DNA from 2 places in the Bacillus haynesii genome. Region 2 is predicted to be linked to the other one. Evidence: riboswitches for the same ligand, from Rfam matches in the RefSeq annotation. Region 2 holds a riboswitch; the other holds the start of a gene.
The links. Region 2 has a riboswitch for S-adenosylmethionine ahead of H2R00_RS20595 (MetQ/NlpA family ABC transporter substrate-binding protein). Riboswitches for the same ligand answer to the same signal wherever they lie in the genome.
Positions count from the first base shown of each region.

Region 1: linked by a shared signal. The riboswitch ahead of H2R00_RS10215 (methionine ABC transporter ATP-binding protein) and the one ahead of H2R00_RS20595 (MetQ/NlpA family ABC transporter substrate-binding protein) in region 2 are both predicted to bind S-adenosylmethionine.

Region 1 covers NZ_CP059494.1:2,056,639-2,060,427, reverse strand. Annotated here, with positions in the region: gene H2R00_RS10230 (ABC transporter ATP-binding protein) at 1-803, shown strand, start outside; gene H2R00_RS10225 (ABC transporter permease) at 796-1,737, shown strand; gene cspB (cold shock-like protein CspB) at 1,853-2,053, opposite strand; SAM riboswitch class I at 2,357-2,470, shown strand; gene H2R00_RS10215 (methionine ABC transporter ATP-binding protein) at 2,570-3,571, shown strand; gene H2R00_RS10210 (methionine ABC transporter permease) at 3,574-3,789, shown strand, end outside.
Region 2 covers NZ_CP059494.1:4,133,839-4,137,627, reverse strand. Annotated here, with positions in the region: gene H2R00_RS20600 (MDR family MFS transporter) at 1-999, opposite strand, end outside; gene H2R00_RS20595 (MetQ/NlpA family ABC transporter substrate-binding protein) at 1,121-1,945, opposite strand; SAM riboswitch class I at 2,003-2,110, opposite strand; gene H2R00_RS20590 (sunset domain-containing protein) at 2,241-2,921, shown strand; gene H2R00_RS20585 (ABC transporter permease) at 2,950-3,789, opposite strand, start outside.

The DNA of each region.
Region 1 (3,789 bases), 2.1 Mb from region 2:
CCGGAAAAACGACGACGATCCGGATGATTGTCGGACATATGGGCATCACCGCCGGTGAAATCGCCGTGTGCGGCGTCAGCGTAAAAGAAAACTTTGAAAAGGCTGCACGGCATATCGGAGCGATCGTTGAAAATCCGGAACTGTATAAGTTTTTAACAGGCTACCAAAACCTTCAGCAATACGCGCGCATGACGAAAGGTGTGACGAAAAAGAAAATTGACGAAATCGTCGAGCTTGTCGGATTGAAAAACAGGATCAACGACAAGGTCAAAACGTATTCTTTAGGAATGAGACAAAGGCTCGGCCTTGCCCAAAGCCTTTTGCACGATCCGAAGCTGTTGATTCTCGATGAGCCGACGAACGGGCTTGATCCGGCCGGTATCCGGGAAATCCGCGATCATTTAAGAAAGCTGACGAGAGAAAGAGGTATGGCGGTCATCGTTTCAAGCCACCTGCTTTCAGAAATGGAACTGATGTGCGACAGAATCGCCATTATCCAGAACGGAAAGCTCCGGGATATTCAGCATGTGCACGGACCCGCTCAGGATGAAAAGAAGCGCTATTATATTCAAGCGGATGATAATCAGGCTCTGTTGCGGGAAGCGGCTGCTTTCAGAAAGGTGAAGGTTGACGAAGCGGAAGGCGGGATAGAGCTCAGCCTTCAAAAGGATGAAGTGCCTGATTTGATCAAACACTTGACAGACAGCGGTGTCCGCCTATATGAAGTGAAGGCCGTGAACAAATCGCTGGAAGACCGGTTCCTGGAAATCACCGCTGATAAGGAGGAAGCTCAGCATGTTTAATCTCATCGTAAATGAATGGATCAAAATTTTTAATCGAAAAGGCACATACGTCATGATCGGGATTTTGCTGTTATCTGCCATCGGGCTGGGCGTTCTCGCAAAGACGATCGGAGAGACAGACCAAAACCCGGACTGGAAAAAAGAATTGATGCAAGAAAATAAAGATATGAAAGAACAACTTAAAGGGGTCAATAATCCGGCACTTGAAAAAAGCTATGAACGGTCGACCGCCATTAATGAGTATCGAATCAAGCACGATTTGCCGGAAGACGGGGACTATTCGGCCCTGTCGTTCATCAGCGACGCGAGCAGCATCATTCCCCTCGCCGGTCTGTTTGTGATCACGGTGGCGGCGGGAATCGTTGCGAATGAATTCAGCTGGGGAACGGTGAAGCTGCTTGTCATCAGGCCGATCAGCCGCTTTAAAATTCTGCTGGCAAAATATTTTACAGTCCTGCTTTTTGCATTGGCTTTGCTTTTCATTCTGTTCGCATGCGCGGGTATCACAGGCCTTGCTTTATTCGGGACAGGCGACGGCAGCCAGGTTCACTTGGCGTACACCGATGGAACAGTTGAAGAAAAAAGCCTGCTGCTGCACTTGGCCGGCAGCTATTTGCTGAATTCAATTTCGCTTCTGATGATGGCGACTATGGCCTTTATGATTTCAACGGTTTTCAGAAACAGCTCGCTTGCCGTAGGTATTTCAATTTTTCTTTTGGCAATGGGCGGAACGGTGACAAACTTGCTTGCGACGAAATTTGAATGGGTGAAATACATCTTATTTGCCAACACTGATCTCACTCAATACTTTGACGGATCTCCGCTTGTTTCAGATATGACGCTGGGATTCTCGATTGTGGTGCTCGCTGTCTATTTTCTCGTTTTTCATGTGCTCGCTTTTGGTGTATTCACAAAAAGAGACATTGCTTCATAAGCGGTATTCTCAAAAAAAGCCTCACGCCGGTTTCCGGGCGTGAGGCTTTTTTAAAATATAAAAAGACTGCTGACATTCGGTCAGCAGTCCTGTATGAAGATCAGCGGTTCACAGCTTACGCTTTTGTTACGTTAGCAGCTTGTGGTCCGCGGTTTCCTTCAACGATTTCGAAAGATACAGATTGGCCTTCTTCCAAAGTTTTGAAGCCTTCGCCTTGAATAGCAGAGAAATGAACGAATACATCGTCTTGTCCTTCAACTTCGATGAATCCGAAACCTTTTTCAGAGTTAAACCATTTTACTTTACCTTCTAGCATGAAATTTCCTCCTAAAGCGATAACGCTTAAATTCACTATTCTTGCTCTAAAACAAACTTCCAAGACGAAAACTCTTACAAAACTTTCTTCTTAAAGATAGTTCGAACAAAAATAATTACCTTTACTTTACCAGTGTTTAAGCGAAATTACAACTGCTAAACACAATTTTTTTAAAAAAAGTGAAATTTAATGATCAGGGTGAGAAATAAAGCATTGAAAAGAGAGTTTTTGAAATTTTCACGAATCTGATTGACAACATTTCAAAGAAGCTGTAAAGTTAGGTAAAACTTCATGCAACAACACTTCTTATTCAGAGAGGCGGAGGGAATTGGCCCTGAGAAACCTCGGCAGCGGGTTCTGCAAACAGCAGAATACTGTGCCACATCCAACAAGCCGTACGGGCTTGGAAGATAAGAAGAGAGCGGACCCACTCTATTTACTTTGTGTCGTCAAAGGCTTCTTCTTATTTTTAAGAAGAAGCCTTTTTTGTTAGCCAAAAAGAGGAGGAAGATCATCATGATTACATTTGAAGGCGTTGAAAAGGTCTATGAAAGTGGCGGACAGAAGGTCCATGCGCTCAATGGAGTCGACCTTCATGTGGATAAAGGGGAAATATACGGCGTCATCGGATTCAGCGGTGCAGGGAAAAGCACGCTGATCCGCTGTGTGAACTTCCTTGAAAAACCGACGGCCGGAAAGGTTTTCGTCGGCGGAAGAGACTTAATGTCCTTGTCGAAAGCAGAGATTCGCACTGTAAAAAGGAAGATCGGCATGGTATTTCAGCATTTTAACCTGCTAAATTCAAAAACGATTTTTGCTAATGTCGCAGAGCCGCTCGCGCTTGTCAAAACGCCGAAAGCCGAAATAAAGCAAAAAGTGACGGAGCTGCTCCGTTTTGTCGGGCTTGAGGATAAAGCCCGCGATTATCCGGATCAGCTTTCGGGCGGCCAAAAGCAGCGCGTCGGCATTGCCCGGGCGCTGGCGACAAATCCGGAAGTTCTGCTCTGCGATGAAGCGACATCCGCGCTTGATCCGCAGACGACCGGCGATATTTTGAAGCTGCTGAAGCGCGTCAACGAACAATATAACATCACGATACTGTTAATCACCCATGAAATGAATGTGGCAAAAGAAATCTGCGACAAAGTCGCGGTCATTGAAAAAGGAAGAATTATTGAATCAGGTAGTGTGTTTGACGTATTTTCCGCGCCGGAAACCGAAACGGCGAAAAGCTTTGTCAAATCAGCCATCGACCACGAGATACCTGAATCGATTCAAAAATTAAATGTGAAGCACCTTTACCAGCTTCAATTTGTCGGTGAATCTTCTGGGAAGCCTTTTCTTTCTCAAGTGGCAAAGCGATTTGACGTAGAAGTCAACATTCTGCACGGAACGATTACAGAGCTTCAGGGAATTCCGTTTGGCAGCATGACGGTCGAACTGCAGGGGGAAGATGGTGAAATCGGGCGCGCGCTCGAATATATACGCAGAGAAAACATTCGCATCAGGGAGGTATAAGCATGCTTGTTACATATGACCAAATCATTGACGCACTGGTTCAAACGATTCAAATGACAGTTTTTTCGCTTTTATTTTCAAGCGTGATCGGCATTCCGCTCGGCATTTTGCTGGTTGTCACAAGGAAGGGGCATCTGCTTGAAAATCCGGCAGTTTTTACGGTTGTCAATATGATCATTAACATTTTCCGGTCCGTCCCGTTTATCATTTTGATGGTT
Region 2 (3,789 bases):
CCCTTGATAAAACCCTTCTTTCCCCCTCGGTGCGAGACGGTTTGCGATTGTCGGCACAGCCGGCCATACAAGCATTTCGCCAATGGTCAGCACAACCATCGCGGCAAGAAACCCAGGAAACCGTTCAGCGCCAAACAAAATTCCGTATGCCATCATAAAAATGACAAATCCGATCACGATTTGGTTTTTCAGCGATTCGGCAAACCGTTTCACAAAAAAACCGATCAGCGGCTGACCGAAAACAATGAGCGCCCCGTTCACTGTCCAAAGCACGCTGTACTGCCCCAGAGATATCCCCAGCTCCTGGGTATGTGAAGCGATGGTCGAGGACCATTGCGAATAAGCGACCCATCCGAGCAGGTAGCCCGTACATATGACCAAAAGCGCAGAAAATCTCGATTTCCCGCTGACTGAATCGGCATGATCCAAAACAGAAGACTGCATAGCTTTTTCAGAGCGGATGCGTCTAAATCCGAAAAACGCAATCATGAAAAAGACGGCATATAGCATCGCATTCGCAAGAAAAACATACGCAAATGAAAAAGATGCGACAATTCCGCCGAGCGCTGACCCAACTGCCACCCCTGCGTTTTGCGCCACGTATACAGCATTAAACGGCTTTCTGCCGCCTTCCGGCCAAACTGACCCGGCCATTGCATAGCATGCCGGAAAAACGATCCCTGATCCAAAGCCGGCCAATGTTAAGAAAAGAATGTATTGGAACCAATCGTGAAAAAAGACGAGGCCTGAAAGGCTCGCAAACGTGATTACAATGCCAAGGACAACCGTTTTAAATCCGCCGATTTTATCGAATAGATAGCCCCCGAACAAATTGCCCAGCACATTTGCCCCTGAGTTCAGCATCAGCACAAATCCGGCCGCTGTCAGCGACTTTCCCAAATGCTGATGGATATAGATTGTATTCAGCGGCCATAAAAAAGATGCCCCTGTAACATTGATAAACATTCCGATGACCAAAAGCCATAATGTGCGCGGCATAGCGTTTCCTTCTTTCTCTTTATCATTCCCTCTAGATTCTATTCGTTTTGCCCATTTTTTTCAATTGACGCGATTTCAATTTTCAGCATAAAAAACCCCCTTTTTAAGGGGGAAAATTTTTTTATGATTTGGACATCCATTTCGGCTTTCCGAAACCGGCGAATTCCCGATCGATCGTATCTTCGAAAGCTTTGGATTTTACCGCTTCTTTGAGATCTTTGGCAAATGGCTTGTCTTTGTTTTTTTCATCCACTACTACTTGATTGCGGTAGCGGTCAGGCATGTTCTCAAGCGCCAGCGCGTCCTGCAGCTTCATATTGGCGGAGAGAGCGAAATTTCCCGGGACAGCCGCGATATCCAGGTCATCGACAGATCTTGGAAGATTGGCGGATTCAAGCTGTTTAAAAGTCAGCTTTTTCGGATTTTCCGCAATGTCCTGCACAGAAGCTTTCAATGTGTCGACATCGCTTTTCAGCCGAATCAGCCCCTGATCCTGAAGGGTTAAAAATGCCCTGGCAGCATTTGCCGGATCGTTTGGAACAGCCACTTCCGCTCCGGTTTTGACATCGTTCAAGTCGTTATATTTGGCAGAATAGAGACCCATCGGAGCAGTCGGCACAGAAATGAGCGCCGCAAGATTTTTATTGTTTTCTTGATTGTATGACTTCATAAAAACCTCGTGCTGAAACAAATTGGCGTCGAGTTCGCCTTCGCTTAACGCCGTGTTCGGCTGTATGTAATCGGTGAATTCGACCACTTCCACTTTATAGCCTTTTTTCTCAAGCTCAGGTTGAATCGCTTTTTTGACCATATCGTAATACGGTCCTGCAGTAGCGCCTATTTTGATCGTTTTGCCGTCGCTTTCGGCACTGTTTCCGCATGCGGCCAGAAGCGCCAAGCTCAAGGCCAGTACCAACGCAGAAGTCCATTTTAATAACTTGTTCATGTATATCTCCTCCTCCAAAATAAAAAAACTCTTTCAGACGGCTGAAAGAGTTGATTAAACTTATCTTTCAGAATGCGTCTGACATTCTGCTGGATTTAGCACCTTGCATTCCTGCAGGTTGCTGAGATTTCGCCGGGCCAGTCCCTCCATCTCTCTTTATAAGCTGCATATTCGGTTTTTAAATGATTTCTTTATTTTACGTTTGAATATTTAGATTTGCAAGAAGTTTTTTGTTATAAACATTTTTTTCTTTTTAAGCTAAAATATAGTTATCAATTAAGAAAGGAGACGAATCATGGAATCTATCATGCTGATCGGGTTTTTATCCTTCCTTTTTTCCATCTGCTATCTTGTATTTCATTTGATCAAAAGGATCTTTTCTCCAGGCAAAAGGTTTTCCAGGAAACTCTTTTATCCTTGTTTTGCAGGCGGACTTCTCCTCCTGATCATCTCTGCACCTTATTATGATGAGGAAACATATGCCGCCGATGAGACAAAAACGGAGGATCTGACAACCGAGCTTCAGGAACTGAAAACTGAACACAGCACTTTGCAAAAAGAGCAAACCGCATTAAAACAGCAGGTCAAACAGGCAAACAAAAAACTGAAGGCAGTCAAAGCGGAGAATGACACATTAAAAAAAGAAAACGAAAAACTGACAAAAGAAAAAGACTCGCTTACGAAAAAAACAAAATCGCTGACAGAAAAACTGGCTAAGGCTGAAGAAAAAAGCAGCAGTGCCGAAACCTCTGTAAAAGAAAAGAACGCCACCGCTCAGGCCGGGACGTCACACAGCTCGCCCGTCGCTAAGAACAGCAGCGCTGAGAGCAAACAGGAGTGCAAAATCAAAGGAAGCGTCAACCATATTTATCATACACCGGGAAGTACATATTATGACCGCACGAAAAACGTCACTCGCTGGTTCTGCACAGAACAGGAAGCGCGTGATGCGGGGTACAGACCTCCGAAACGTTAAAAAAGCCGGCATACCGCCGGCTTTTTCTTTACAGCTCTCTTCTTAATGCTGTCAGCACGTTCGTTCTTGTCGCTTTAATGGCCGGATTCAGGCCTGAAAGAATGGCGACTCCTGCACTGATCAAGGTCGCGATGAGGACAAGACTGACCGGAATGTACGAGAAGGTGATGCTGAGGTCTGCTGCACTCGTTTCTCCTTCTGAAACCGATGATAATATGACAGGTATAATCTTGTTCACTAAAAAGCTGATACCGTATGAGATGATAATACCTAAAACAGATCCTAAAATACCGATATAGGCGCTTTCAAGCAGGAACATTCGGCGGATCACGTTCGGGCTCGCCCCGATCGCTTTCATAATGCCGATTTCCTGCGTCCGTTCTGTAACCGCCATTGTCATCGTGTTGAAAATGCCGATCGCTGAAATCAAGACGGCAATGACTCCGACAAAGATCAGACCAATTTTAAAAGCCATGAAAAAAAGATTGATGCTTTCGAGCTTTTTCGTTATTGAATCGACGTAGTAGCCTTCATCCTCCAAATCTGTTGTCAGCTGTCCGACATGTTCAAAGTTATCCGCGTAAACCGAGAGCGACTTTTCGATCATGCCACTGTCTTTGTCCGCCTTCAGAAAACCGGTGATGTCTTTTTGCATGTCGTCGCTGACATAGACTGTTGAATCGCTCGCCCATTCATAAGAAGGTTTTTTCGTCACTCCGACAACTTTCAGATCATATGTTTTCGCTTCCCCTTCTTCACCTGTTTTTTCATCCATTTTTGAAATCTTTAATTCAATCGTTTTGCCGAGAATATCTTCTGCGTATCCTTTTGGTTCTTTTACTTCCTCGGCATTATTTTCCATCTGCTT